One region of the Caulobacter sp. SSI4214 genome, then DNA from elsewhere that is predicted to be linked to it. Evidence: predicted binding sites of a transcription regulator. Region 1 holds the regulator's gene; the other holds the start of a gene.
What was found. Region 1 encodes LexA, which represses DNA repair genes until DNA is damaged. Its sites were predicted from a motif close to ATGTTCNCNANNTGTTCT; they were not measured.
Positions count from the first base shown of each region.

Region 2: a site for LexA is predicted at 8,844-8,861, ahead of uvrA (excinuclease ABC subunit UvrA). Genes of this name have one in related genera too.

Region 1 is NZ_SZWJ01000075.1:3,571-18,620, reverse strand. Features, by position in the region: gene FCU40_RS17710 (pentapeptide repeat-containing protein) at 1-234, shown strand, start outside; gene aspS (aspartate--tRNA ligase) at 317-2,155, opposite strand; gene tpiA (triose-phosphate isomerase) at 2,276-3,037, opposite strand; gene FCU40_RS17695 (peptidylprolyl isomerase) at 3,177-5,138, shown strand; gene trpE (anthranilate synthase component I) at 5,138-6,688, shown strand; gene FCU40_RS17685 (hypothetical protein) at 6,729-6,938, opposite strand; gene FCU40_RS17680 (aminodeoxychorismate/anthranilate synthase component II) at 7,154-7,750, shown strand; gene trpD (anthranilate phosphoribosyltransferase) at 7,765-8,793, shown strand; gene trpC (indole-3-glycerol phosphate synthase TrpC) at 8,790-9,578, shown strand; gene FCU40_RS17665 (lysophospholipid acyltransferase family protein) at 9,617-10,225, shown strand; gene lexA (transcriptional repressor LexA) at 10,342-11,052, shown strand; gene FCU40_RS17655 (isocitrate lyase/phosphoenolpyruvate mutase family protein) at 11,108-11,875, opposite strand; gene FCU40_RS17650 (ComEC/Rec2 family competence protein) at 11,922-13,958, opposite strand; gene gltX (glutamate--tRNA ligase) at 14,253-15,050, shown strand, end outside.
Region 2 is NZ_SZWJ01000024.1:11,204-26,253, reverse strand. Features, by position in the region: gene trmFO (methylenetetrahydrofolate--tRNA-(uracil(54)-C(5))-methyltransferase (FADH(2)-oxidizing) TrmFO) at 1-1,293, opposite strand, end outside; gene FCU40_RS09475 (hypothetical protein) at 1,391-2,344, shown strand; gene FCU40_RS09470 (hypothetical protein) at 2,468-3,232, shown strand; gene FCU40_RS09465 (hypothetical protein) at 3,233-4,108, shown strand; gene FCU40_RS09460 (glutathione S-transferase) at 4,117-4,731, opposite strand; gene FCU40_RS09455 (hypothetical protein) at 4,874-5,782, shown strand; gene uvrA (excinuclease ABC subunit UvrA) at 5,856-8,765, opposite strand; gene FCU40_RS09445 (hypothetical protein) at 9,046-9,207, shown strand; gene FCU40_RS09440 (hypothetical protein) at 9,270-9,383, shown strand; gene FCU40_RS09435 (ABC-F family ATP-binding cassette domain-containing protein) at 9,340-10,920, shown strand; gene FCU40_RS09430 (50S ribosomal protein L11 methyltransferase) at 11,020-11,586, shown strand; gene FCU40_RS09425 (hypothetical protein) at 11,590-12,039, opposite strand; gene FCU40_RS09420 (rod-binding protein) at 12,043-12,405, opposite strand; gene FCU40_RS09415 (flagellar basal body P-ring protein FlgI) at 12,405-13,517, opposite strand; gene FCU40_RS09410 (flagellar assembly protein FliX) at 13,764-14,198, shown strand; gene dksA (RNA polymerase-binding protein DksA) at 14,411-14,839, shown strand.

The DNA of each region.
Region 1 (15,050 bases):
ACCATGGCGGTGTTGACCGGCGCGGACCTGTCCAGCGCGCGCGGTCTGGAACAGGAACAGCTGGACGACGCCTGCGGTGATGGCGCGCGTCTGCCCGCGGGCCTGACAGTGCGTCCCTGCAACGGCCTGAAGAGCAGCCATTTCCTGCTGCTGCGCGAGATGCCCAAGGCGCCGCCCGCTCCACCGGCCCCACCTGCCCCGCCCGCGCCGAAAGCGCCCAAGGCGAAGTGGTAAAGCCGCCGCCTTAGCCTGGCCCGAAATCAAAAAGCCCTCCGATCGTAAGACCGGAGGGCTTTTTCGTGGGCTTACCCTGATCCTAGACCTTGATCGGGGGCGCGGTGCGGATGTGCAGCTCCTTCAGCTGCTTGTCGAGCACATTGGCCGGGGCGTTCATCAGGAGGTCCTGGCCCTGCTGGTTCAGCGGGAAGGCGATAACCTCGCGGATGGCGACCTGGTCGGCCAGCAGCATGACGATGCGGTCGATGCCGGGCGCCAGACCGCCGTGCGGCGGCGCGCCGTAGCGGAAGGCGTTCAACATGCCGCCGAACTGCTCCTCGACCACCTCGGGGCCGTAGCCGGCGATCTCGAAGGCCTTGAGCATGATCTCGGGCTTGTGGTTCCGGATCGCGCCCGAGCACAGCTCATAGCCGTTGCAGACGATGTCGTACTGGTAGGCGCGGATGGTCAGCGGGTCCTGGTTCTCCAGGGCCTCCAGACCGCCTTGCGGCATCGAGAACGGGTTGTGCGAGAAGTCGACCTTCTTCTCGTCCTCGTTCCACTCGAACATCGGGAAGTCGACGATCCAGCAGAACTTGAACTGGTTCTCGTCGACCAGCTTCAGCTCCGTGCCGACGCGCGTGCGGGCCAGGCCCGCGAACTTGGCGAACACGGCCGGGTCGCCGGCCACGAAGAAGGCGGCGTCGCCGGCGCCCAGGCCGAGCGACTCCATCAAGGCTTGCGTCGGCTCGCCCAGGTTCTTGGCGATCGGACCGCCCCAGCCGCCCTGGTCTTCCGACCAGAAGACGTAGCCCAGGCCCGGCTGGCCCTCGCCCTGGGCCCAGCTGTTCATGCGGTCACAGAAGGCGCGCGAACCACCGGTCGGCGCGGGGATCGCCCAAACCTGGTTCTTGGCGTCGGCGCCCAGGATCTTGGCGAACAGACCAAAGCCGCCGTCACGGAAGTGCTCCGAGACGTTGGCCATCTTGATCGGGTTGCGCAGGTCCGGCTTGTCGCTGCCGTACCAGGCCATCGACTGGGCGTAGGTCAGGCGCTCGAAGCCCTTGTGCTCGAACGTCGCGCCGAAGTCGTTGGTGAAGGTGTGGGTCTCGCTGATCGGCGAGACGCGACGGCCGTTGCCGAACTCCTCGAACACGCCGTGCATCACCGGCTCGATGGCCGCGAACACGTCTTCCTGGGTGACGAAGCTCATCTCGACGTCGAGCTGGTAGAACTCCAGCGACCGGTCGGCGCGCAGGTCTTCGTCGCGGAAGCACGGGGCGATCTGGAAGTAGCGATCGAAGCCCGAGACCATCAGCAGCTGCTTGAACTGCTGGGGCGCCTGCGGCAGGGCGTAGAACTTCTCCGGGTGCATCCGCGAGGGTACCAGGAAGTCCCGCGCGCCTTCGGGCGAGCTGGCCGTCAGGATCGGCGTCTGGAACTCGTTGAAGCCCTGGGCGAACATGCGGTTGCGGATCGACTGGATCACGCGCGAGCGCAGGACGATGTTCTTGTGAAGGGTTTCGCGACGCAGGTCGAGATAGCGGTGCTTAAGGCGGATTTCTTCGGGATAGTCCGGCTCGCCAAAGACCGGCAGCGGCAGCTCGGCGGCTTCGCTCAGCACCTCGACGGCCGAGACGCGGATCTCGATCTCGCCGGTCGGGAGGTTGGGGTTCACCACGCTGGCGTCGCGGGCGATGACCTCGCCGTCGACGCGGATCACGCTCTCGGCGCGCAGGCGCTCGACGATCGCGAAGCCGGGGGTCTCGGGGTGCAGCACCAACTGGGTCAGACCGTGGTGGTCGCGCAGGTCGATGAAGACCAGGCCGCCATGGTCGCGCTTGCGATGGATCCAGCCCGACAGACGCACCGCGGCGCCGGTGTCGGAAGCGCGCAGGGCGCCGCAGGTATGGGTGCGATAGGCGTGCATGGAGGTCATGAAAGTCTTGAATACGCGCTGATTTGCAAGGCGCGGTAAGGCGCACGTGGGCGCCGCGATGTCAAGGATTCTGGGGACGGATCTTGCGCGCGCGAGACCCGTCCCGAAAGCGGCGTCGACCTAGGCGGCCGCGACGATGGCCAGGAAATCCTTGGCCTTCAACGAAGCGCCGCCAACCAGCGCGCCGCCGACCTCCGGCGCGGCCAGGATCTCGCCGGCGTTGTCGGGTTTCACCGAGCCGCCGTAGAGGATCGGCGTCGCCCCGCCCTGTTCGCCGAACAACGCCACCAGTTCGGCGCGGATGGCCGCGTGCATTTCGATAATGTCCTCGACGGACGCCACATGGCCCGTGCCGATGGCCCAAAGCGGTTCGTAGGCGACATTGAAGGCCTGTCCCTTCAGACCGGCCGGCAAGGATTCGCGAACCTGGCCCAACACGAACGCGACCGCCTCTCCCGCTTGACGTTGGCTCAGGCTTTCACCGACGCAGATGATGGGCTCGAGGCCAGCGGCGATCGCCGCTTGGGCCTTGCGCGCCACCTGCTCCGAGGTCTCGCCATGATCGGTCCGGCGTTCGGAGTGGCCGCAGATCACCAGGGTCCCGCCCGCATCGGCGATCATCTCGGCCGCGATATCGCCGGTGTGGGCCCCGTTGGCGTTCGCGTGGCAGTCCTGGCCGCCGACGAGGACGGACGAACCCTCCACGGCGTCGGCCAAGCGGTGCAGCAGGGTGGCGGGCGGAAAGATGGCGACGCGGGCGGCGACGGGCTGGCTGTCCAGCGCTGCGGCCACGGCGCGGGCCTCTTCGAGGGCGGCCGAAAGGCCGTTCATCTTCCAATTTCCGGCGATCAGCGTCCGGGGCGTCGTGCTCGAAAGGGTCATGAACGCCTTCTTGGGGACACGCTCCCCTGGGAAGTCAAGCCCGCGCCGCTTGCCCGTTGACGTGCGGCTCTACTATACCCGCTGCTCTCGACCATCGCGCCCGTTCGCGCGGCGGTCCGTCTGGAAGGTTTTCGCCCCTATGCTCGCCGGTTTCCGCACCTTCGCCAAAAGCCCGTTCGCGGTGCTGCTGTTTGGCCTGCTGATCGTCAGCTTCGCCATCTTCGGCATCAGCGACGTGTTCAAGGGTCCGCGCGGCTCCGGCGTGATCAGCGCGGGATCGCGCACGATGACGCCGCAGGATTTCAAGCTGCGCTTCGACAACTATCGCAAGGCGATGGAGCAGCGGAACGGAACGACGATCACGCCCGACCAGGCTGTCGAGCAAGGCGTCGACCGCCAGATCCTTCAAGAGCTGGCGCTGCAGGAATCGATCGCCGCCGCCATCCACGACATGGGCGTCGCGCCCTCGGACAAGCTGGTCGGCAACGTGGTGCGCGAGCAGATGAGCCAGCTGCCGCCGACCCAGCGTCCGTTCGACCCGATCACCGGCAAGTTCGACTCCAAGACCTACGCCGCCCTGCTGGCTCAGAACAATCTCACGCCCCAGGCCTACGAGGCTTCGCTGCGCGACGAGATCGCCCAGACGCACTTCTTCACGGCCGTGGCCGACGGCTTCAAGGCGCCGCGCATCTATGCCGCCCTGCAAGGCGCCTACGGTCTGGAAGCCCGTGACGTCGGCGCGTTCGCCATCAATCCGGCCTCGGTGCCGCGCCCCGCGCCGCCGACCGACGCCCAGCTGACGGCGTTCATGAACGAGAACCGCGAGCGCCTGACCCGCCCGGAGACCCGGGTCCTGTCGATCGTGCGCATCAGCGCCAAGGCGCTCGAGCCCAGCGTCACCCCGAACCCGGCCGATGTGCAGAAGGCTTTCGACTTCCGCAAGGACAGCCTGGCCAAGCCCGAGACCCGTTCGCTGGTCCAAATCCAGGCTCCGGACCTCAAGACCGCCGCCGCCATGGCCGACCGCCTGAAGAAGGGCGAGGATCCGGCCGCCGTGGCCAAGGCCTATGGCAAGACCGCGCTCGTCCTGGCCGACAAGCCCAAGACCGCCCTGCCCGATCGCAAGGTCGCCGAAGCGGCGTTCTCGCTGGCCGCCGGCCAGTCCAGCGGCGCGATTCAAGGCGATCTTGGCGTCTCGGTGATCAAGGTGACCAAGGTCACGCCGGGCGCCGCCGCCACGCTGGAAAGCGTCCGTCCGCAAATCGAGGCCGAGGTTCGCGCCCAGGCCGCCCAGAGCAAGGCCTACGATCAGACCCAGGCCTATCAGGACGCCCACGACGCCGGCGCCAATCTGGTCGCCGCCGCCAGCAAGGCCGGCGCCATGGTCGTCACGACCGCCCCGGTCACCGCTCAGGGCGCCGATCAGACCGGCCAGCCGGTCGCCGGCCTGACGCCGGAGATTCTGAAGACCGCCTTCGGCCTGGGCCAAGGCGCGGACAGCGACCTGATCGAGGCCCGCAAGGGCGAATACTACGCCGTCCGCGTCGAAAAGGTCATTCCCGCCGCCATGCCGCCGCTCGCCGAGATCAAGCCGCAATTGACCGCGGTCTGGATGGGCCAGGAGCTGGGCAAACGCCTGAAGGCCAAGGCCGACGAACTGGCGGCCCGGGTCAAGAAGGGCGAGACGCTGGACGCCGTGGCCGCCTCGGCCCAGTCGAAGGTGCAGCATGTCGACGGCCTGTCGCGCGAGAACGTCCAGCAGCACATGGGCCTCGGCCGCGAGTTCCTGGTCGCCGCCTTCAACGCCAAGCCGGGCGAGGTCTTCACCGCGCGCGCCGGCCAGCAGGGCGAGGCCTATGTCGTGGCCAAGCTGGACAAGGTGCGCGCCGCCCCGGCGGCCGACGTGGCCCGCGCCTCGGTCATGCTGCAGACCCAGGCCGCCAGCGGACTGGTGCGCGACCTGGGCGACGCGGCGCGCAACGCCGCCAAGGTCCAGTTGAAGACCAAGAGCAATCTGACGCTGGCGCGCCAGGCCATCGGCGTCGACACCGACGCCCTGGCCAAGGCGCAGGGCGGCAAGGCCGGAAAGAAAGCCGAGTAATGAGTTTGGAGCCCGCGTTCGACGCCTTCTCGGAAGCCTATGAGGCTGGACGGCCGCAGGTCGTCTGGACGCGCCTGATCGACGATCTCGAGACCCCGGTCTCGGCCTATCTGAAGATCGCCCAGGCGCGTCCCTATAGCTTTCTGTTCGAGAGCGTCGAAGGCGGCGCCTGGCGCGGCCGCTACTCCATCGTCACCCTGAACCCGGACCTCGTCTGGCGCTGCCGGGGCGAGAAGGCCGAGATCGCCGAGGGCGCCGACATCGCCGCCGGCCGCTACACGCCCCAGCCTGGCGACGCGCTCGATAGCTTGCGCGACCTGGTGGCCCGTTCGCGGATGGAAATTCCTAAGGGCCTGCCGCCGATGACGGCCGGGGTCTTTGGCGCGCTGGGCTATGACCTCGTGCGGCTGGTCGAGCGCTTGCCCGACGTCAATACCGACACCCTGGACCTGCCGGACGGGATCATGACCCGGCCGTCGATCGTGGCGATCTTCGACGCCATCGCCCAGGAGATCGTGCTGACCACGGCCGTGCGGCCGCGAGCCGGGGTCTCGGCCAAGGAGGCCCACGCCGCCGCCCAGGCGCGGATCGAGGCCGTGATGGCCGACCTGCGCAAGCCGCTGGCCCAGGAAGGTCCCCACACGCCGCGCGGCCCGATGGAGTTCACGACGCCGGTCAGCCGCGCCGACTACGCCGAGGTCGTGGCCAAGGCCAAGGACTACATCGCCGCCGGCGACATCTTCCAGGTCGTGGCCAGTCACCGGTTCCGCAGCCCGTTCGACCTGCCGCCGTTCGCGCTCTATCGCTCGCTGCGCCGCACCAACCCGTCGCCGTTCCTGTTCTTCCTGAACCTGGACGGCTTCAATCTGGTGGGCTCCAGCCCCGAGATCCTGGTCCGGCTGCGCGATGGCAAGATCACCATCCGGCCGATCGCCGGCACCCGGCCGCGCGGCGCGACGCCGGAAGAGGACGCGGCGCTCGAGGCCGAACTGCTGGCCGATCCCAAGGAGCGCGCCGAACACCTGATGCTGCTGGACCTGGGCCGCAACGACGTGGGCCGCGTGGCCATGCTTCGTCAGCAGGGCCGCAACGCGTCCGCCGAGCAGAAACTGGCCGAACGCCCCAAGGGGCCCAATGTCCGCGTGACCGAGAGCTTCAAGATCGAACGCTACAGCCACGTGATGCACATCGTCTCGAACGTCGAGGGCAACGCGCCCGAGGGTGTCGATCCGGTCGACGTGCTGATGGCGGCCCTCCCCGCCGGCACCCTGTCGGGCGCGCCCAAGGTGCGAGCCATGGAGATCATCGACGAGCTGGAAGTCGAGAAGCGCGGCATCGGCTATGCCGGGGCCGTGGGCTATTTCGGCGCCGACGGCTCGGTCGACACCTGCATCGTGCTGCGCACGGCGCTGGTGAAGGATGGCATGATGTACGTGCAGGCCGGCGGCGGCATTGTCGCCGACAGCGATCCCGACGCCGAGTACGACGAGACCCTGCACAAGTCCCGCGCCCTCAAGCGCGCCGCCGAGGAAGCCTGGCGATTCAGCTGAGCCTTAGGGCTGGCGGACGCGGCGGGCGGTCGTTTGGCGCTCATGGGACACCGAGGCGATCGTCCGGAAGGTGTTGCGTGACCGCCGGCGGCGCCAGCACCATCACCGTGGCGAAGCTGATGGCGCACAGCGCGGCGAAGGCCGCCGCCGTCAGCACCACGCCGAGCTTCACGCTCCGCGTCTTCGGACGCAACAGAGCGCGAACATAGGCGAGAGCGACGGGGTCCAGGGCGGAATCACGCGGGTCCATGCCGCCATGATGCGCAAGCTCGCGACCGCTGTAACCGGCCCTGAAAGCCGCGCGCGAAAATGCCGCTACACAAACCTTCATCGCGGGCTGGAGCATCGGGCGAAAAGTGGATGCCGGTTTTTCGCGAAAGCGATGCGAAAACAAAAAACAGAGCGAACCACGCGATTCCTATATCGCGCGGCTTGCTCTAGAACCGCACTCCGAAAGGCGGCGTCATGATCCTCGTCATCGATAACTACGACAGCTTCACCTACAATCTCGTCCACTATCTGAACGAGCTGGGCGCGGAGACCGAGGTCTACCGCAACGACGCCCTGACGGTGCAGGAGGCGCTCGGTCTGAAGCCTGCCGCCGTGCTGCTGTCTCCTGGCCCCAAGGCCCCGGACCAGGCCGGCATCTGCCTGCCTCTGCTGCGCGGCGCGCCCGAGGACCTGCCGATCTTGGGCGTCTGCCTGGGCCATCAGGCCATCGGTCAGGCCTATGGCGGCGAGGTGATCCGCGCCAAGCAGGTCATGCACGGCAAGGTCAGCAAGGTTCGCCACAACGACAAGGGCATCTTCAAGGGCCTGCCCAACCCGTTCACCGCCACGCGCTATCACAGCCTGGCCGTCCGCAAGGAAGACCTGCCGCCCGAGCTGGAAGTCACGGCCTGGACCGACGATGGCGAAATCATGGGCGTCCAGCACAGGACGCGCCCGGTGTTCGGCGTCCAATTCCATCCGGAATCGATCGCCACCGAGGGCGGTCATCAGATGCTGGCCAACTTCATCGACCTGGCGGGCGTGCCGCGCGACGCGGCGATCTGGGTCTAGGAGCGGGTCGCATCATGTCCGACGCTTTCAAGCCGCTGTTGGCCAAGCTGGCCGACGGCCAGACCCTGGGCGACGAAGACGCCGAGGTGTTCTTCGCCGCCTGCCTGCGGGGCGAGCCGACGCCCGCCCAGGTGGCCGCCGCCGTGACCGCCATGCGCCTGCGCGGCGAGACGGTGGGCGAGATCGCCGCCTGCGCCCGCGCCATGCGCCGCGCCGCCGTCCAGCTCGAGCATCCCTACGACGTCATCGACGTCTGCGGCACCGGCGGCGATGGCCTGCACACCCTGAACATCTCCACAGCCGTCGGCTTCGTGGTCGCCGGCGGCGGCCTCAAGGTCGCCAAGCACGGCAACCGAGCCATTACCTCCAAGTCCGGCACGGCCGACGTCCTGACCGCTCTCGGCGTCAATATCGACGCGACGCGCGAGCAACAGCGACGCGCCCTGGACGAGGTCGGCATCTGCTTCCTGTTCGCCCAGGCGCACCACGGCGCGATGAAGCACGTCTCGCCGATCCGCCAACAGCTGGGCTTCCGCACGATCTTCAACCTGCTGGGCCCACTGACCAATCCAGCGGGCGCCAAGCGCCAGGTGGTCGGCGTCTCGGCGCCGCGCTTCGTCGAGCCGATCGCCAAGGCCCTGGGGGCTCTGGGCGCGGAGCGCGCCTGGTCGGTGCATGGCTCCGGCATGGACGAGCTGACCACCACGGGCGAGACCGAGGTCGCCGAATGGCGCGACGGCCGCGTGCATCTGTTCAGAATCACGCCCGAAGCTGTCGGCCTGCCCCGGGCGGCGCTTTCGGATCTCACCGGGGGCGATCCGGCCTTCAACGCCGCCGCCCTGACTCGCCTGTTCGACGGCGAGAAGGGTCCCTATCGCGACATCGTCCTGCTGAACGCCGCCGCCGCGTTCCTGGTCGCCGACAAGGTCGAGACCTTGGCCGAAGGCATCGCATTGGCCGGCGATGTCATCGACAAAGGCCGCGCCCAGGCGGCGCTCGCCGGCCTCGTGGCCGCCACCAACTCCACGGAAGTCCCCGCGTGACCGACATCCTCGCCAAGATCGCCGCCTACAAGCGTGAGGACGTCGCCAGCCGCAAGGCCGCGCGCTCGCAGGCCGACGTCGACGCCGCCGCGAAAATCGCGTCGACGCCGCGCGGCTTCAAGGCGGCGCTGGAGGCTCGTCACGCGCCCGGCAAGCTGTCGCTGATCGCCGAGATCAAGAAGGCCTCACCGTCCAAGGGCCTGATCCGCGAGGATTTCGATCCGCCGGTCCTGGCCAAGGCCTATGAGGCCGGCGGCGCGTCCTGCCTGTCGATCCTGACCGATGGCCCCAGCTTCCAGGGTGCCGACGCCTATCTGGTGGCCGCGCGCGCGGCGACCGCCCTGCCCTGCATCCGCAAGGACTTCCTGGTCGATCCCTGGCAGGTCGCCGAGAGCCGCGCCCTGGGCGCCGACGCGATCTTGGTGATTCTGGCCATGATCGACGACGTCCTGGCCGCCGAGCTGATGTCCGAAGCCAGGCGCTTGGGCATGGACGCCCTGGTCGAGGTTCACGACGAGACCGAGATGGCGCGCGCCGTCGGGCTGGGCGCCGACCTCGTGGGCGTCAACAACCGCGACCTGAAAAGTTTCGTCGTCGATCTGGCGGTAACCGAGCGCCTATCCGTCCTCGCGCCCAAGGACGCCCTCTTAGTCACCGAAAGCGGCATCTTCACCCACGCCGACGTCACGCGCATGGAGGCGACGGGCGCCAAGGCCATGCTGGTCGGCGAAAGTCTGATGCGACATGCTGACGTGACGGCCGCCACGAAAACCCTGATAGGCTGAGTTTGAGCTCAACCTCGGCTCGGCCTGGAAAAGACCGCATGAACTGGCTAGCCCGCGTGGTGAAATGGGCGCTCTCGGCTCACTTCAAGCTTCGGGGCTGGCGTATCGAGGGCGAGCCGCCGACGACCCGCAAGTTCGTCATCGTCGCCGCCCCGCATACCAGCAACTGGGACTTCGTCTATTTCGTCGGCGCGGCCGACGCCTTGGGGCTCGATCTCAGTTTCATCGGCAAGGCCTCGCTGTTCAAACCGCCCTTCGACGCGATGATGCGCGACCTCGGCGGCATTCCGCTGGATCGCGAGCGCTCGAAGGACATGGTCAAGGCGATGATCGAGGAATTCGCCCGGCGCGACCAATTCATGCTGACGATCGCGCCGGAGGGCACGCGCGGCAAGGCGCGTCAGTGGAAGACCGGCTTCTACCACATCGCCGTCGGCGCGGGCGTGCCGATCGTGCTGGGAATGATGGACTATCGGCGGAAGCGGGTCGGTCTGGGTCCGGCGCTCTATCCGACAGGCGATTACGAGGCCGACATGCGCCGCATCGCCGGTTTCTATGAGACCTGCACGCCCAAGTTCCCCGAGTTGGCCACGCGGTTCGAAGAGCTGACCGATTCGGCGGCCGCGCCGCCGCCGAACGCCCCCTGAGCCTTGTTTTTCAGGCCTGAACACAGCGCGAACGGCGTCAACTTGACATTAAGGAAGAACGCCTAGAGAACATCTCCAAGGTTTGCGGTTTGTTCCGCGCTCCAGCCGAGGTCGCCATGCTCACCCGCAAGCAGCACGAACTGCTCATGTTCATCCACGAGCGGATCAAGGAGACCGGCGTGTCCCCTTCGTTCGACGAGATGAAGGAGGCGCTGGATCTGGCGTCCAAGTCCGGAATTCACCGCCTGATCACCGCCCTGGAGGAGCGTGGCTTCATCCGCCGCCTCGCCCACCGCGCTCGGGCCTTGGAGGTGGTGAAGTTGCCGCAGCAAGCCACGACGGCCGCCCCGCCGAAAGGCCGCGGCGCCTTCCGTCCGCAGGTGTTCGAGGGCGGCGGCGCGCCGCCCTCCGCGCCAGCCTCGGCCGCCTCGGGACCGACGAGCGACAGCCGCGATTTGCCGATCCTGGGTCGCATCGCCGCTGGCACGCCGATCGACGCCATCCAGCACGAGCGTGAGCGCCTGCCGGTGCCCGAGACCATGCTCGGCAATGGCGAGCACTACGTCCTTGAGGTCCAAGGGGACTCGATGATCGAGGCCGGCATCCTCGACGGCGACTATGTGATCATCAAGAAGGGCGATACGGCCACGTCCGGCGAGATCGTCGTGGCTCTGGTCGGCGAGGAAGCCACCCTCAAGCGCCTCCGCAAGAAGGGCGGCTCGATCGCCCTGGAGGCGGCCAACCCCAAATACGAAACGCGCATCTTCGGCCCCGACCAGGTCGAGGTGCAGGGCAAGCTGGTCGGCCTGATCCGCCGCTATCACTGATCCCGAGCGGTCGTCCCCGCGTGCGGGGATGACCGGACACCCTGAAGCTGTCGCCCTATCGCCGTGGCGGCAGCCGCCCGGTCTCGGCGAGGCTCCTGGCCGCGCTGTCGAAGCCAGCCCACGCCGCGGCCGCCAAGGCGCCGCCGGTGCTGGCGCGACGCACGCCCAGGGCGCCCAGGCTCTCAAGCGACATGTCCGGTCCCCAAAGCAAGACGTTGACGGGCTTGGGCGCGACAGCCTGGACAATGGCCCGGATCATATCGGCCTCCGCGACCGCCGGCGCATAGAGGCAGTCCGCGCCCGCCTTCGCATAGGCCCTGAGGCGCTCAAGGATCCGGTTCAGGTCTCGATCACCTCGCAGATAGCCTTCCGCCCGCCCCACGAGCATCACGTCCTGTCCGGAGGCGTCGATGGCCGACCGCGCGGCTCGCAAGCGTTCGACCGCCGTCGGCAGATCGTACAGCGCCTCGCCGGACCAATCCTCGATCGAGAGCCCCGCGACGCCGGTCTCGATCGCCAACGCGACGTTTCGCGCAACCCCTTCGGCGGTGTCGGAGAAGCCGTTCTCGAAGTCGGCATTGACCGGTAGACTCGTGGCCGCGCACAGGGTCCGAAGGTGCGCCAGCACCTCGTCGCGGCTCAGCCGGCCGTCGTCCTTGCCCAAGGCCCAGGCCGCGCCCGCGCTGGTCGAGGCCAGGGCCTTGAAGCCCATCTTCTCCAACCGAAGAGCGCTTCCGACGTCCCAGGGATTGGGCAGGGCGAAGCAGCCCTCGGCGTGGAGCGCCCGGAACGCGGCGCGGCGGGCGGTGAAATCGTTAGACATGATGTTCCTTGATACCCCTTCGGACGCGTTAGCCTCGCGCCCCGCCTTAACGGTCGCCCGTGACATCGGCTGTCAGCAGATGGCTCCAGGGGCGATCGCCCCGCAAGGGCTGGGCCCAGGCGATCCTCCAGCCATCCAGATGCCTGTAGAGCTCCGCCGCGCCGCCCTGGGCGAAGTCCTCGCCGGTCAGCAGCACGGTGTCATTGCACAGCGGCGGAATACGCTCGGGCCGCGGGCCACGCACCACGACGACCTCGGCTGCGGCGCACAAGCCCGACAGGGTCTCGGCGTCCGGCGTCTTGCGGCTCCAGGCCAACGCCAGCCGCACCGGCGCGCCCGTCGCGGGGACGCAGACCCGGCGATCGCACCCATAGAGGCTCCAGGTCGTCGGCTCCAAACCGCGGCGCCGCGCCCAAAGCTCGGCGCCGAACCGCTTGGCGTCGGTGCGCAGCAGCACCGCCGCGTCCCCGGTCCGAACGGCCGCCGTCGCGCCGTCGGCGGCGATCCAGGCGTCGGGCGGCTCGGGCCTTGGCCACAGGGCGATCGACAGCGCCATCGGCGCGCCGATCCAACGAAGCCGTCCGCGCCAGAGGCACAGCATCATCAGGCCCAGGAACGCGACCACCAGCACCTGGGGCGGCGCGCTGGCCACGATCCTCTGCGCGCCATGGACGCCCGCGAAGGCGTTGGCCACCGCCACCATCGCGTCGATGCCCCAGCCGGCCACGGCTAGGAACGGCCCGCCCAGGCCAAGGGGCTCAAGCGCCGTTCCGATAGCCAGGAACGGCATGATGACGAACGACGACAGGGGTTCGACCGCCAGATTGGCCGGCAATCCCCAGATGGCCACGCGGTTGAAGTGCTGCATGGCGAACGGGCCGGTGGCCAAGCCCGCCACGAAACTGGCGGCGACGCTGATCGCCAGCCAGGCGAGCCCAGCTTGCGGCCAACGGATCCACCAGGGCGTCGAGATTTCTTTCAGAGGGCGCGGCCAGGCCTCGGCCAGCGCCACCAGGGCGGCGGTGGCGGCGAACGACATCTGGAAGCCCGGCTCGCCGGCGGCTTCGGGTTTCCAGGCCAGGATCAGCAAAGCCGCCACCGCCAGTCCGTGCAGCGTGATCGCGCGGCGGTCGAACAGAATGGCGAGGAAGGCGACGCTGGCGGTAATCGCCGAGCGCTCGGCCGGCGGCGGGGCGCCGGAGATCACCAGATAGGCCAGAACTGACAGCAGGCCGGCGATGGCGGCGATCTTCTTGCCAGGCGCGCGCAGGGCCAGCCAAGGCCAGGCGGCGACCGCCAGGCGCGCCAGGCCGAAGACGAAGCCGCCGACGATGGCCATGTGCAGGCCGCTGATCGACAGGATGTGCGCCAGGCCCGAGGCGCGCATGGCGTCCGTCTGGGCCTGGGTAATCCAGGCTTCGTGACCGGTGACCATGGCCACGCCGATGCCGCCGCTGGAGGGCCCCATCCGCGCGAAAATTCGTTGGGCCAGACGCCAGCGGAAGGCGTTGACAGCCATGGCGATCCGCAGGCGCGCGGGCGGCGCGTCGAGACCCACGTCCCCGATATCGCCGGTCACGAAGCCGACCCCGCCGATCGAATCGAACCAAGCGTCACGCGCGAAATCATAGGAGCCCGGCGCGGCCGGCGGCGGCGGCTGGCCCAGCATGGCCCTCAGATGGACAGCGCTGCCCGGCGCCGGGATCGGGTTTTGGCCAATCGTCACGCGAATCCGACGCGGCGTCCGCTCCGGCGCAAGGCCGGAGATCGCGACTGGGGCGACCACCAGCCGCTGGCCGCCCGCGCCCGGACTGGCGACATCGACCACGAAGCCATCGACCCGGCGCACGATCCGCTCGCCGCTCATCAGCGGCGCGGCCACGCGGTCACTGCGTAATTTAGCGGCCAGGCCGCCGGCCATGAAGAACGCCGCCAAGCTGACAAGGACGATCAGGCGGCGTGGCGCGTTCCAACGACGCGCCAGAGCCCAGGCGGCTGCCAAGGTCGCGGCGGCCGCCGCCAGGGGCCAGAGCAAGGGCTCGGCCGGCGCCTCCAGATAGGCCGCCGCGCCGAGGCCGAACATGGCCGGCGCCCAGAGAAACGCGCGATCCAGGTTGGCCAGGCCTTCCGCCAGGATCAGACGCTTAAGAGCCGCCCAGCCGCCAAGGCGCGGCGACGGCGCCAGATCTCCAGCCAGCACATCAGAGCCTAACACGCGGAAACCTTTGTATTTTTGACGCCGCGGACAAGTTCGAGACTGGACACGAAACCGCTAGGCCCCGCCCGAAATGGCGTGCTAAGACGCGGTGCCGAAGCCGCGCCGCGGCCCGCGAAATCCGACGCCGTCACGGCGCCTAGCCTTGCAGCCTTGAAGTCCATGTCGAACCTCTCCCCCACCGGCGTCGTCACGCGTTTCGCGCCCTCGCCCACCGGCTTTCTGCACATCGGCGGCGCCCGCACCGCGCTGTTCAACTGGTTATATGCACGGCATACGGGAGGAAAGTTTCTTGTTCGCGTCGAGGACACCGACCGCGAGCGCTCGACCGAGGCCGCCGTGGCCGCCATCTTCGAGGGCCTGGATTGGTTGGGCCTGAAATCCGACGAAGAGGTCGTCTTCCAGCACACCCGCGCCCCGCGTCACGTCGAAGCGGTTCACCAGATGCTGACCGCCGGCCGCGCCTATCGCTGCTGGATGACGGTCGAGGAGTTGGAGGTCGCCCGCGAGAAGGCCCGCGCCGAGGGCAAGGCCATCCGCTCGCCCTGGCGCGACGCGCCGGAAGGCGATCTGTCGGCGCCGCACGTCATCCGCTTCAAGGGCCCGCTGGATGGCGAAACCCTGGTGGACGACCTGGTCAAGGGGCCCGTGACCTTCCGCAACATCGAGCTGGACGATCTGGTCCTGCTCCGCGCGGACGGCGCGCCGACCTATAACCTCGCGGTGGTGGTCGATGACCACGACATGGGCGTCACCCACGTCATCCGGGGCGACGACCACCTGAACAACGCCGCTCGCCAGACCCTGATCTACAAGGCGCTGGGCTGGGATGTGCCAGCCTTCGCCCATATCCCGCTGATCCACGGTCCGGACGGAGCCAAGCTCTCGAAGCGTCACGGCGCCCAGGCCGTCGGCGAGTTCGCCGATCTCGGCTACATCCCCGAAGGGATGCGCAACTAT
Region 2 (15,050 bases), on a different contig from region 1:
CTTCGGCGCCTCCAGCGGCGGCAGCAGGCCGTAGTTGATGTTCATCGGCTGGAAGCTGCCCCCTTCGAGGTGGCCGCCGGTGATGTGCTCGACCAGAGCGCCCAGGGCGGTGGTCGGGGGCGGCGCGTCGATCGGCGCGCCCTTGCGGTCGGCGGCGGCGAAGCGGCCTGTCAGAAGGCCCATGGCGGCGCTCTCGACATAGCCCTCGACGCCCGTGACCTGGCCGGCGAACCGAAGGCGCGGCTGGACCTTCATCCGCAGCGACTTGTCCAGAAGCTTCGGCGAATTGATGAAGGTGTTGCGGTGAAGGCCGCCCAGACGCGCGAATTGGGCGTTCTCCAGGCCCGGGATCATTCGGAAGGTCTCGGCCTGGACGCCGTGCTTCAGCTTGGTCTGGAAGCCGACCATGTTCCACAGCGTGCCCAGCGCGTTGTCCTGGCGCAGCTGGACGATGGCGTAGGACTTGACGGTCGGATCGCGCGGATTGGTCAGGCCCACCGGCTTCATCGGGCCGTGGCGCAGGGTCTCGCGACCGCGCTCGGCCATCACCTCGATCGGCAGGCAGCCGTCGAAATAGGGAACGTTCTCCCACTCCTTGAACTCGGACTTGGGACCGGCCAGCAGGGCGTCGATGAAGGCCTCGTACTGCGCCTTGTTCATCGGGCAGTTGATGTAGGCGGCCGCGTCGCCGCCGGGGCCTTCCTTGTCGTAGCGCGACTGGCGCCACGCGACGTCCATGTTGATGGACTCGAAGTGGATGATCGGCGCGATGGCGTCGAAGAAGCTGAGCTGGCCTTCGCCAGTCATCTCCAGGATCGCCTGGGCGAGAGCCGGCGAGGTGAGGGGGCCGGTGGCGACGACGACATTGTCCCATTCGGCGGGCGGAAGGCCGGCGATCTCCTCGCGGACGATCGTGACCAGCGGGTGCTGTGACAGGCGCTTGGTGACCTCGGCCGAGAAGCCGTCGCGGTCCACGGCCAGGGCGCCGCCGGCCGGCACCTGGTGCTGGTCGGCGCAGCTCATGATCAGGCTGCCCAGCTTGCGCATTTCCGCGTGCAGCAGGCCCACGGCGTTGAACTGCCAGTCGTCGGAGCGGAACGAATTCGAGCAGACCATCTCGGCCAGGCCGTCGGTCTGGTGGGCGTCCGTCGTGACTTTGCCCGTGGCGTCGTCCTTGCGCATCTCGTGCAGGATCACCGGCACGCCGCTCTGGGCGATCTGCCAGGCGGCTTCGGAGCCGGCCAGGCCCCCGCCGACGACGTGGACGGGCTGATAGGTCGAGTTCGTGGTCATGGCCGCGCCCTATACCCCCCGCTGTCGTTTCGCGAAACCTGCGTGTAGGCTCGCGAGCGGAGCCGGGCGCTTCGCGCTGGACGGCGTGGGAGGGAACATGGCTAGGTTTTCCGTGACCGAGGCGGCGACGGCCGGCTTCGGGATCGTCGGTCGCAGGCCGCTGGTCGTGGCGGGCTGGGCGATCGCGCTGGTCGCGGCGCTGGTGCTGCCCGCCCTGCTGTGCATCGCGATGCTGGGACCGAGGTTCGTCGAGATCATGCAGTTGGCGGCCCAACAGAAAGGGCAGGCCGGCGATCCCGAAGCCCTGGATCGGATGATGCGGCTGAATTCCGGCCTGACCGGCTTCAACATGCTCTACTGGCTGTGGTCGACCTTCGTGAAGGCGGTGTTCTGCGGCGCGGCGTTCCGCGCCGTGCTGACGCCGGAGAAGGCCGCCTGGGCCTATCTGCGCATCGGGTCGCGGGAGATGTGGCTGGCGCTGGTGATGCTGGTCGAGCAGGTGCTGTTGTTTATCGCGGTCTTCGTCATGGCCCTGGTCATCGCCGTGGTGGCGGCGATCGCGGCGGTGGGCGCGGGGGATCATCAAACGGGCGGCGCGATCGCCGTCGCCGGCGTCGGCGGCGCGATCGCCGTGGTCCTTGTGATCTGGGTGGCGCTGCGTCTGTCCATGGCCGGTCCGATGAGCTTCGCCGACAACCAGTTTCGCCTGTTCGAGTCTTGGGATCTGACCAAGGGGCAGACGTGGAGGCTGCTAGGCGTGGCCTTGCTGGTCATCCTGTTCCTGGTGGTGATGGAAATGTTGCTGGCCGGGCTGATCGGCGGCGTCGTCATGGCGGGCGGCGGGTCGCTGGCGGCGCTGCAAGGCTCGGCCAATTTGGACGCGTTGTTCCGCCGGCCGCCGATCGAGATCCTGCGCGCGCTGTGGCCGTGGCTGACGTCGCTGGGCGTTGTCGTGGCGCTGTTCGGCGCGGTGGCGCAGGCGGTTTTCTACGCGCCCTGGGCGTTCATTCACCGCGCCCTGGCCCGCCCGCGCGAGACGGCGTGGCTCTGACGTAACGCCGGATCGAAATGCGCGCGCGGGGCCGCGCCGCCATCGCCAGACGGTCCGCGAGGCCCTAGATTGCCGGGTGGGGCGGTGACTCGCAGCGCTGTGGCGGGAAGGGGATTTGATCGGATGACGGAGGGATCGGCGAACGTCGGCGCGGCGCTCCGCGCGGGCTATTCCGACCTCGGGGCTTCGATCAACGCCTGCTGGGCGGCGCTGCTGGCCGCCATCGTCCTGACCGTTCTGGCCACGGCCCTGCCGCCCGCGATCAAGACCTTGGCGCTGGTCGTCGCGACGGTGATCGCGCAGGGCGCGCTTTATCGCCGGGCCTTCGGACGGGCCCCGGGCCTCAAGGGTCTGCGATGGGGGCGCGACGAGTGGCGGCTTCTGGGCGCGCACGTCATGACGTTGGGCCTGATCCTGCTGATCGGCTCGATCCTGCTGGTGGTGGTCGGGGCGATCGCCCTGGGCGTCGCCCGCGCCAGCGCGCCTGATCTGGACGTCGGCTCGGCCAGCGCGTGGCGTCAGGCGCTGGCCTCCGCCGGTCCCGCCGGCCTCATCGCGGGTCTGGCGCCCGTGGCGTCTCTGGCGTTGCTGGTCTGGCTGGCCCTGCGCCTGGCGCTGGCGGCGCCGGCCACGGTCGATCAGTCGGGCGTGCGGGTGTTGAGCGCCTTTCCCCTGACAAAAGGCCGTGTTGCGACGCTTCTAGTCGCCGTCTTGGCGCTGGCCTTGCCGCCGCTCGCGGTCAGAGGCTTGGTTGGCGCGAGCCTCCCGCGTGCCGACGGGCTTCTGGCGGCGATCGTCGCCATGATGACCTATTTGTATCTGGCGCCCGTCCTGGCGGGCGCCCTGACCCATATCTACCGCCAGAGCGCGGTCATACAGGACGCCTAGATGTCTGTTCGTCCCGTCGAAGCGGCCACCGAAGGCCTTCGGATCATGCGGCGCAAGCCGACCGTCGTGCTGGCCTGGGCGGTGTTCTCGCTCGTCATGCTGCCGGTCCTGGGCCTCGTGGCCAAGATCGTTCTGGGCAAGGAGGGGCTTGAGGTGCTGGCCGGACGCGCCGGCTCGGCGGACCCCCGCGAAATCCTGGACCTCGTGACCCATCTGGGCGGCGCCATGGTGCTGCTCATCGCGCTGGCCCTGCTGTTGGGTTCGGTGCTCTCGGCGGCGATCATCCGCTCTGTGATCGAACCGGCCAATGACCGCTTCGCCTATCTTCGCGTCGGCAAGGAAGAGGTGCAGCTCTTGGTGGTCTCGCTGATCACCTGGGCGGCCGCCCTGATCGTCACCGTCATCCCGTCCGGCGCGGTGGTGATGGGGACCTCGCTGCTGTCCGGTCCGGCGGCCAACTGGTTCGGAACGGTGGGCACGCTGGCGGTTATCGGCCTGTCGCTCTGGGTGGGCGTACGGCTGTCGCTGTTGGGTCCGCACGCCTTTTCGCACCATCACATCGACATCCGCGCCGCCTGGATCCAGACCCACGGTCAGTTCTTCCGGCTGCTGGGGATGTTCGTCATGACGATCGTGATGAGCGCGATCGTCTCGATCATCGGCGCGACGGTGTCGAGCATCGTCGCCGGTCTGTTGGGCGGCGGCGTCAATGTGCGAGCAGCGGGCGTCAACGCCGGCCTGATCCTGACCTTGCTGGCCAATCTGTTGCTGGCGCCGGTGTTCCTGACCCTTCAAGCCGTGATCCTCGCCGCCGCCCCCGCCAAGGCCTTCGCCCACTTGAACCAGGACGAGATCGACGCCGGCCTGCACCCCTGAAGGGGCGCTCAGGCCGACGCGCTGGGCCTTGCCGCCATCCGCTCGCGCCAGGCGATGACGTTCCTGGCCTCGCCCGGCGTCGGCAGACCCACGAAGTCGGCGAAGTCCAAGGTGGTCTGGCCGGCGATGTCGGCGATGGTGTAGGTCTCGCCCGTCAGATAGGGGCGGCCGTCGGCCAGTTCGCGATCGAGCCACAGCTGGATCTTTTCGACGACCTCGCGGTTCGACTCTCCAAATTCCTTGTTCTGCTTCAGAAGATGCGCCGTGAACGGATGGGCGTGGCGCCAGAACATGCCGACCGGCACGGTCAGGCGCAGCTCGATCCGGCGCGTCCACATCTCGATCGTCGCCTGCTCCAGCGCCGAAACGCCAAACAGCGGCGGCTCGGGGTGCAGCACCTCGAAATAGCGGCAGATGGCGACGGTCTCGCTGATCGTGGTCCCGTCGTCCAGTTCCAGCACCGGCACCTGGCCCAGGCTGTTGCGCGCCAGATGCTCCGGCGACTTGTGGCCGCCTTGGCGCAGCCCGATCGGGATCTCGGGTACGGACAAGCCCTTCTCGGCCAGGAAGATCCGCACGCGCCGAGGATTGGGCGCTGGCATGGCCTCGCCATAGAGCTTCATGGTGTCCTCCCAATTTTAAAACGGATGTTAGAGGCGCGCCGACCCACGCCGCAAGCCCGTGCGAAAAAGGCTTCGCCCACCCTGTCGAAGCGGCGCGAACCTGTTTAGCCTCAAGGCCTATTCGCCATTCTGTGAGTTCGTCATGTCCAAGTTCTCAGCCTCCGACGCGGCCTTCTCCGGCTTCCGGCTGGTGCGGGAGAACCTGAAGACGATCGGTGTCTGGGCGGTGGCCATGACGGTGCTGTCGATCGCGTCGAACGTGCTGGCCATCCAGTTCTTCGGTCCCAAGCTCGAAGCCCTGCTGAGCTACATGACCGATACGAACAATCCGGACCCGGATGAATTCTTCAATCGCGCCTCGGGTCTGACGCCGTTGATGCTGTGGATGCTGCCCTACAGCCTGATCGTCAACGGCGTGGTCTTCGCGGCCCTGAACCGCCTAATCCTGCGTCACGACGAGAGCCGTTTCGCCTATCTGCGGCTTGGCGCGGCCGAGTTGCGGCAGGCGGTCCTGTGGGTGCTGACCAGCTGCGTCCTGATGGGCGTGCTTTTCTTGGGCTCGGCCGTCTCGGGGTTCCTGGGCGCTCTCGGCGGCGCCACCGGCGCCTTCCTGGCCCTGCTGGGCCTGATTGGGGCGTTGTGCGGCGTCGTTTATCTGGCCGTGCGCCTGTCGTTCGCTTCGGCGGTCACCTTCGACACCGGCAAGATCACCCTGTTCAAGTCGATGCCGCGAACCGAAGGGCTCTTCTGGCCGCTGCTGGGGGCCTATCTGCTGGCGGCGGTGATGAGCATCATCGTCGTGCTGCTGATCTGGACCATCGTCTCGGCCATCGGCCTGGTCGCGTCGGGCGACTTCGCGGCCACCGGCAAGATGCTGCGCGCCGACACGACCTCGCTGCGCGCCTATTTCACGCCGGCCGGCGTGGTCCAGGCGCTGTTCTCCGGCCTGATCAATGTGCTGACCACCTTGATCGTCTTTGGCCCCGCGCCGTCCATCTATCGTGAGCTGAAAGAGCGCGAGGCGGGCGTTTCCGGCGAGGGCGGCTGGTAGGCGACGCCGCTCGCGCCCCAGGCCAAGTCCCCCGTCCCGAGGTGTCGATGAACGGGGGGCTGTTCCGCGGCGCTTAGGCCCGCTTGGCCTTCTTCAGCTCAGCCACCCGCGCCTTGCGGCGTTCCTCGTGGCGGTCCAGCAGCTCCTTCAGGTAGCGGCCGGTCCAGCTGGCCTCGACCTTGGCCACGTCCTGCGGCGAGCCGACAGCGACGATCTGGCCGCCGCCGTCGCCGCCCTCGGGACCGAAGTCGATCAGCCAGTCGGCGGTCTTCACGACGTCCAGGTTATGCTCGATGACCACCACGGTGTTGCCCTGGTCGGCCAGCTCGTGCAGCACCTCGAGCAGCTTCTTGGTGTCCTCGAAGTGCAGGCCGGTGGTCGGTTCGTCGAGGATGTAGAGCGTCCGGCCGGTGGCCCGGCGCGACAGCTCCTTGGACAGCTTGACCCGCTGGGCCTCGCCGCCGGACAGGGTCGTCGCCTGCTGGCCGACCTTGATGTAGCTGAGGCCGACGCGCTTGAGGGTCTCCATCTTGTCGCGGATCGGGGGCACGGCCTTGAAGAAGTCGGCGGCTTCCTCGACGGTCATGTCCAGGACGTCGGCGATCGTCTTGCCCTTGAACACCACGTCCAAGGTCTCGCGGTTGTAGCGCTTGCCCTTGCAGACGTCGCAGGTGACGTAGACGTCGGGCAGGAAGTGCATCTCGATCTTGATGACGCCGTCGCCCTGGCAGGCCTCGCAGCGGCCGCCCTTGACGTTGAAGCTGAAGCGGCCGGGGCCATAGCCGCGCGCCTTGCTTTCCGGCAGGCCCGCGAACCAGTCGCGGATAGGGCCGAAGGCGCCGGTATAGGTCGCCGGGTTCGAGCGCGGGGTCCGGCCGATCGGCGACTGGTCGATGTCGATGACCTTGTCGAAGTGCTCCAGCCCCTCGATCCGCTCGTGCGGGGCGGGAGCGTCGCTGGCGTTGTTTAGACGGCGCGCGGCGGCCTTGTAGAGGGTCTCGATCGTGAAGGTCGACTTGCCGCCGCCCGACACGCCGGTGATGCAGGTGAAGGTCCCGACCGGGATCTCGGCGGTGACGTCTTTCAGGTTGTTGCCCGAGGCCCCGACGACCTTCAGCACCTTCTTCTTGCTGATCGGCCGGCGCTGCTCCGGCACCTCGATTTCGCGCGCGCCGGTCAGGTACTGACCGGTGACGCTCTTCGGATTGGCCATGATCTCTTGCGGCGTGCCCTCGGCGACGATCTCGCCGCCGTGGACGCCGGCGGCCGGGCCCATGTCGATCACGTAGTCGGCGGTGAGGATCGCCTCCTCGTCATGCTCGACGACCAGCACCGAGTTGCCCAGGTCCCGCAGGCCCTGCAGCGAGGTCAGCAGGCGCGTGTTGTCGCGCTGGTGCAGGCCGATCGACGGCTCGTCCAGCACGTAGAGCACGCCGGTCAGGCCCGAGCCGATCTGGCTGGCCAGGCGGATGCGCTGGCTCTCGCCGCCCGACAGGGTGCCCGAGCCGCGCGACAGGTTCAGATAGTCGAGACCGACATCGACCAGGAACCGCAGGCGGTCGTTGATCTCCTTCAGGATTCGCCGGGCGATCTCCATCTGCTTGTCGGTCAGCTTGCTTTCCAGCGTGCTGAACCAGTCGCGGGCCGGGCGGATGGCCAGCATCGACACCTCGGCGATGTCCATGCCGTCGACCTTCACGGCCAGCGCTTCCGGCTTCAAGCGCTTGCCGTGGCAGGTCTCGCAGGGGGTGTCGGACTGGTAGCGGCCCAGTTCCTCGCGCACCCAAGAGCTATCCGTTTCGCGCCAGCGGCGCTCCAGGTTCGGCAGCACGCCCTCGAAGGGTTTCTCGACCTCGTACTTCCGAGCGTTGTCGTCGTAGGTGAACTTGATCTTGGTCCCCTTGGACCCGTTCAGCACCACGTCGCGCGCGTCGGGCGATAGCTTGTGCCACGGCTCGTCCATCGAGAAGCCGTAGTGGCGCGCCAGCGCCTGCAGGGTCTGGGTGTAGAGCGGCGAGGGGCCTTTCGCCCACGGCGCGACGGCGCCCTTGTGCAGGCTCTTGTCCTTGTCGGGGATGACGAGGTCGGCGTCGAAGGCCAGCTTCGCGCCCAGGCCGTCGCAGACCGGGCAGGCGCCCGCCGGATTGTTGAACGAGAACAGCCGCGGCTCGATCTCGGCGATCGTGAAGCCGCTGACCGGACAGGCGAAGCGTTCCGAAAACAGGATGCGCCTCGGCTCGTTCTCGCCTTCCTCGATGGTGGCGAATTCGGCGACCGCCAGGCCATCGGCCAGGCGCAGGGCCTGCTCGATGGAGTCGGCCAGGCGCTGCTCCATGTCGGGCTTGGTCACCACGCGGTCCACGACCACGTCGATGTCGTGCTTGAACTTCTTATCGAGGGCCGGGGCGTCCTCGATCGGATAGAACTCGCCGTCGATCTTCAGCCGCTGGAAGCCGGCCTTCTGCCACTCGGCGATCTCCTTCTTGTACTCGCCCTTGCGATCGCGAACGACGGGGGCCAGCAGATAGAGGCGCGTGCCTTCGGGCAGGGCGGTGATCTTGTCGACCATCTGGCTGATGGTCTGGCTCTCGATCGGCAGGCCGGTGGCGGGCGAGTAGGGGACCCCGACCCGCGCCCACAGCAGGCGCATATAGTCGTGGATCTCGGTCACCGTGCCGACGGTCGAGCGCGGGTTGCGGCTGGTGGTCTTCTGCTCGATCGAGATCGCCGGCGACAGGCCCTCGATCAGGTCGACGTCGGGCTTGCTCATCAGCTCCAGGAACTGGCGGGCGTAGGCCGACAGACTCTCCACATAGCGGCGCTGGCCCTCGGCGTAGATCGTGTCGAAGGCCAGGGACGACTTGCCCGAGCCCGACAGGCCGGTCAGCACGACGAGCTCGCCGCGCGGGATGTCGACGCTGACGTCCTTGAGATTGTGCTCGCGGGCGCCGCGCACGCGGATGAAGTTCAGTTGTTCAGCCATGTTTCCCGGAACGTTCGGGCCATGAGAAGGCTCACGGCGCAACGGCTATATGTAGGGCTCGGCGCGGGGATTAACACAAGAACAAGGTGTGAACAAATGTCGCGCGCCCGCGAGGATGCGCCTGCTGACAGCGGGTGTCAGCAATGTGCGGAGAGCGCGCCCGAAAAGGACGCAACGGCGTTCGCATTCCCTAAACCCTGTTTGGAAGCGGGTTCTTCAGCTCACGCATGATGTAAAGGCCAAGTTCGGGCTGAAGCTCGACCTCGATAAGGAGCGAGCGATGGCCAAGCCCGAGGCCCAAAGCGCTAAACAGGAAGCCAAGCAGGATGCGTTTGACGCGCTCAAGCCGGGCAAACCGCGCTCGATCGTCATCGACGGATTGGTGTTCATCGGCGGCGTCGGGTCGCTGATCTACGTTCTGCACACCATGGCGCCCAGCTAGGGCGCCGTCCGGCGCCGCTTGCCGCGCGACGCGCCAACGCCTAGATTCGCCGTCCCTATTCGATGGAGGCTCCCATGATCAGCAAGACGGAAGACCGCTTCGTCCTCTCCGTTTCCCTGACCTTGGGTTCGCATGTCCTTCATCACCTTGGATTCCGTTTCCGCCGCCACGCCTGACGGCCGCCTTCTCTTCGAAAACCTGAACCTGTCGATCGGGGCCGAGCGCATCGGTCTGGTCGGGCGCAATGGCGCGGGCAAGTCGACCTTGCTGGCGCTGATCGCGGGCGTGCGCCCGCCGTTGGCGGGAAGCGTCGCCCGGACCGGGACCGTCGGGGTCCTGGATCAGTCGCCCGACGTCTCGGCCGACGCGCGGCTGGCCGACCTGCTGGGCGTCGGGCCGGACTGGGATCGCCTGGCGCGCATCCAGCAAGGCGAGGGCGACGAGGCCGACCTCGCCCACGCCGACTGGGACCTGCCCGCGCGGCTTGAGCAGGCCTTGGCCGATGTCGGCTTGCCTGGCCTAGATCCCGAGCGACCGGCCGCGTCGCTGTCGGGCGGACAAGCGACGCGGGCGGGGCTGGCGCGGCTGCTGATCGCCCGACCCGACGTGCTGCTGCTGGACGAGCCGACCAACAATCTCGACGCGGCGGCGCGAGAGATGGCGTCGCGCGTGCTGGCCCGATGGCGTGGCGGGGCGGTGGTGGTCAGTCATGACCGGGCGCTGCTGCGCGGCATGGACCGTATCGTCGAGCTGTCGTCGCTCGGCGCGCGGTCCTACGGCGGCGGCTGGGACCTTTATGCCGAGCGCCGGGCCGAAGAGGCCCAGGCGGCTCGCCGGGATCTCGACCACGCGGAGAAGGAGGTGCGCCGTGTCGCCCGCGAGGCCCAGGTCGCCCGCGAGCGTAAGGATCGCCGCGACGCGGGCGGCCGCCGGTTCGCCGACCGGGGCGGAACGCCGAAAATTCTGCTCGGCGCGCTGGCCGAGCGGGCCGAGAACAGCGGCGGGCGCGAGGGCAAGCTCGCCGATAAGCTGGCGGCCGAGGCGGCCCGGGCCAAGGCGTCGGCCGAGGCGCGCGTCGAGCGCGCCCGCACGCTGGGGTTCGATCTGCCCCCCTCGGGACTGCCGGAAGGGCGCGAGGTCCTGGTCTTCGACTCGGTCGCCTTGGCCTGGCCGGACGGACCGCCGATCATCGAGGATCTGTCCTTCCGCATCGCCGGCCCCGAGCGGGTGGCGGTGTCGGGCGCCAATGGGACCGGCAAGACCACCTTGATCCGCCTGGCGACCGGGGCGCTGTCGCCCACGGCGGGCGCGGTGAAACGGTCGGTCCCCGCGGCGCTGCTCGACCAGCGGGCGGCGTTGCTGGCCGACGACCAGACCATCATCGAGAACTTCCGCCGCCTGAACCCCGCCGCCAGCCAAAACGACGCTTATGCGGCCCTGGCCCGATTCCTGTTCCGCAACACCGCCGCGCACCAGATCGCCGGCACGCTGAGCGGCGGCGAGCGCCTGCGGGCGGCCCTGGCCTGCGTATTGAGCGGCGTCTCGCCGCCGCAGCTGCTGATCCTGGACGAGCCGACCAACCATCTGGACATCGCCTCGATCGAGGCGGTCGAGGCGGCGCTGTCGGGCTATGACGGGGCGCTGCTCGTGGTCAGCCACGACGAGGATTTTCTCGACGCCATCGGCATTGAACGCGGGATCGCGCTCGGTTAGCGGCTCAAGGGAACATCGTTTTAAGGATCGCGACGTCTGGACATTCCCGCCTTCATTCGAGCCAATCTGCCGCTGGAACCCGCGCCCGGCGCGCCCGAGGTGCGACTGCACACCGCCGGTCCCCGGAGCGGGCTGATGCGCCTGGCCAAGGCCGACCCCGCGTTTGGTTCGCCCTACTGGGCCCGGCCGTGGGGCGGCGGCCTGGCCCTGGCGCGGCATCTGCTGGACTGTCCCGAAAGCGTGGCGGGCCGGCGCGTGCTGGATCTTGGGGCGGGTTCGGGCCTGGTCGCCATCGCCGCCATGTTGGCCGGCGCCCGGGCGGCCTGGGCGGTGGATGTCGATCCCTACGCGGTGGCGGCTATCGGCCTCAACGCCGCCGCCAACGGCGTGAGCGTGGAGGCGACGCTAGCGGATCTGACGACTGGCGATCCGCCCGCCGTCGCCTTCGTCCTGGTCGGCGACCTCTTCTACGACGCCGTCCTGGCGGAGCGGGTCCTGGCCTTTCTGGACCGCTGCCGCGCGGCCGGGGTGGCGGTGCTGATCGGCGACCCCTGGCGCGAGTTCCTGCCGACCGAACGTCTCCGCGTCGTGGCCGAATATCCGGTGGCCGACTTTGGCGACCCGGCCGGCATGACCCGGCCGGCCGCGGTGTTCGCGTTGATCTAAGAGTCAGGCCTTGCGGTTGAGGGTGATCGCCGCGCCCATCTGTGGGCGGTCATTCATCATCGCGCCGGCGCCGTAGGTGGCGGCCGGGGCGGCGCGCTGGTTGGCGATCTCCTCGGCCACGGCGCGGACCAGACCCTCGGTGACCACGCGGGCGGCGTTCACGGCGCGAGCCTGCCGGGCCAGCACGGCGTCGAAAGCCTCGGTGGCGCGGATCAAGCGTTGGCGCAGCTCAAGACGAGCGGCCTCCACGAGGGCGATATTGGCCTTCACGCGCATCGACTCATGTCGATAGAGGTTCGCCAGCTTGGCGGTTTCCTCGACATACTGCGCGGCCTCGTGGGGCCGGCGGCTCTCGAAGGCCTGGGCCTCCTTAGCGATCAGGTCGGTCAGGCGTTCGGTCAGCAGGATCAGCTGGGTGACGCGATCATCGGCGTCGACGGCGGCGAGAGCCATGGACTATTGCTCCTTCAAACCCTGCATCTTCAGCATCTCGCGCTGGATGCTGGCGGCCAGGCCGATCCCGCCGGCCTTGGTGATCTGCTTGGACATCGCGTCGGTGAGGACCGACTTGAACATCTCCTCGCCCTGACCCCCGCCGAACGTCTCGTCGGTCTTCACGCCGGCGGACATCTGCTGGAACATCACCGACAGGAACGAGCTTTCGAAGTTCTGGGCGGTTTCCTTGATCTTGGCGCGCTTGGCGGCCTCGTCGGCCGCGCCGAGGGCGGTCTTGGCCACGTTCCGCGCCGTCTTGGCCGTGGCCTCGGCCGCGGTGGCGATGGTGTTGACCTGGGGAGCGAGGGCGGAGAGCAGGCTCATTACATCACCTCGATATCGGCTTGCAGGGCCCCGGCGGCCTTCACGGCCTGCAGGATCGAGATCATGTCGCGAGGCGTGACGCCCAGGGCGTTCAGCCCGCCCACCAGGCTCTTCAGCGACGGCGAGCCGCCCAGCGTGATCAGCTTCTTGCCCTTTTCCTCGTCTACCTTGACCGTCGACTGCGGCACCACCGCCGTCTGGCCCTGGCTGAACGGAGCCGGCTGGCTGACGGCCGGGGTCTCCTGGACCGAGATGGTCAGGTTGCCCTGGGCGATCGCGACCTTGCTGATGCGGACGTCGTCGCCCATCACGATCACGCCGGCCACTTCGTCGATCACCACCTTGGCCGGGCCGTCCGGCTCGACTTCCAGGTTCTCGATGGCGGTGACGAAGCTGATCATGTCGACGCCGGCCGGGGCGCGGATGGCGACGATGGTCGGGTTCTGCGCCTGGGCGCAGCCGGGATAGCGGTTGTTGATCGCGTCGGCGATGCGGCGCGAGGTCGTGAAGTCCGGATTGCGCAGGGTCAGACGGAGAATATCCATATTGACCATCTGGAAGCCGGTCTCGCGCTCGATGATGCCGCCGCCGGCGATGCGGCCCGCGGTCGGAACGCCCTTGGTGACCGAGCTGCCCGACGCGCCGCCCGCCGAGACAGAGCCCGTCTGCACGGTGCCTTGCGCCACGGCGTAGGTCTGGCCGTCCGCGCCCTGCAGGCTGGTGACGATCAGGGTGCCGCCCAGCAGGCTCTTGGCGTCGCCCAGGGCCGAGACCGTGACGTCCAGCTTGGCGCCGGCCGCGGCGAAGGGCGGCAGGTTGGCCGTGACCATGACGGTGGCCGTGTTCTTGGTGTTCAGATTGGCGTCTCGGACATTGACGCCCTGGCGCTCAAGCATCGCCTCCAGGCTCTGCTTGGTCATCGGCGCGTTGCGCAGGCTGTCGCCGGTGCCGTTCAGGCCCACGACCATGCCGTAGCCGACCAGCTGGTTTTCCCGGACGCCCTCGAAGGACACGATGTCCTTGATGCGCGACTTGGCGAAGGCGGGCGCCGCGACGAGCGACGAAACCGCGACCAGGGCGATCAGGAGGGTGCGAAAGAATGAACGCGGCATGGTGGTCTCGAAGGCGATACCGGGGTCGGGACACATCCCCGCGCCGTCCCATGCCAGAAGCGGGCCAGTTCTTCCCGGTGGGCTAGGGCCTTGTGACTCAAGGGATTCCCGATTGGCCGCCGGGCCGCCCGGCGCCGAACGGCAGATTCTGCCCGGCATTAACCATACTTCAAGCGGATGGCGGACTAATGTGATCCAAGGCGCGGGAAGCGTGACTCGCGCGCGTAGGCTTATTGGAGCTGTCGGATGAAGGTTTCCAGCACGGGAGGCGTGGGGGCGACCGGCGCGTCGCGGGCCAGGCCCGCCGGCGGGGCGTCGGGCTTTTCGCTTCCGTCCGTGAATGCCGCCAGCGGCGCGGCCAGCACGGCGGCCGTCGGCGGTCTGACGGGCGTCGGCTCGGTGGACGCGCTGCTGGCGCTGCAACAGATGGAAACCGTCGGCGGCCCGCTGGAGCGCCGCAAGCGGGCGGTGCGCCGCGCCGACAATATTCTCGACATCCTGGGCGAGGTGCGGATCGCGCTGATCGACGGCGAGATCTCGCCGAGCGCCCTGGATCGCTTGACCCGCGCCGTCCGCGAGCAGCGCGACGCGACCGACGACCCCCGACTCGAAGGGGTGCTCAACGAGATCGAGACTCGGGCCGCCGTCGAGCTGGCCAAGCTTCAGGCGCGGAACAGCTGACATGGGCGGGGCGGCGAACAAGATCGTCGTTCGCCTCCGCCACGCTTGGCGCGTTCGCGCGTTTTATATCCGTCGCCGCCGCGGTCTTCGAGCCGCCGCGCGGGTCGCGCGACCTGAACGCGCCGCTCACGCGAGGTTCATTGAATGCGGCTCACCTTTTGCTATAAGCACGCAGCCCTCGAAGGCTGAGTTCATTGGGGCGTGAGGCGTTGATGCAAACGGCCACTGTTCTAGTCGATAAGTCTGAGTACCGTCCTTCCGAGGACGAGCCTTTTATGAACGACCGGCAGCTTGAGTACTTCAAGAACAAGCTGCTGGCCTGGAAAGAAGAGATCCTTCGCGAATCGCGCGAAACGGTCTCCCACCTCCAGAAGGAAACCGAGAATCACGCCGATCTCGCCGATCGCGCGTCCTCGGAAACCGATCGGGCTCTTGAGCTCCGCACCCGCGATCGTCAACGGAAGCTGATCTCCAAGATCGACCAGGCCCTGCGCCGAGTCGAGGACGGCTCCTATGGCTACTGCGAGGAGACGGGCGAGCCGATCGGCCTGGCCCGGCTGGACGCTCGCCCGACGGCGACGCTCAGCCTGGAAGCCCAGGAACGCCACGAACGCCGCGAACGCGTCCACCGCGACGACTGACGGCGGCTTCGGCGACTGATGTGTTTCAAGCGGCCTTGGGTGGGGAGCCCAGGGCCGCTTTTGTTTGCGGGGGAAGGGTCGGTTTTCGAGCCGTTGGAAGCGTTGGGCAGGTCTGCTGTCGGAGTTCTGATTCTAAGGCAACGTCAGCGCGATAGCTGACGAGCTACACCGGCGGGACTATATGCCTCAAAATTTGCGATTAGCGCTTTGG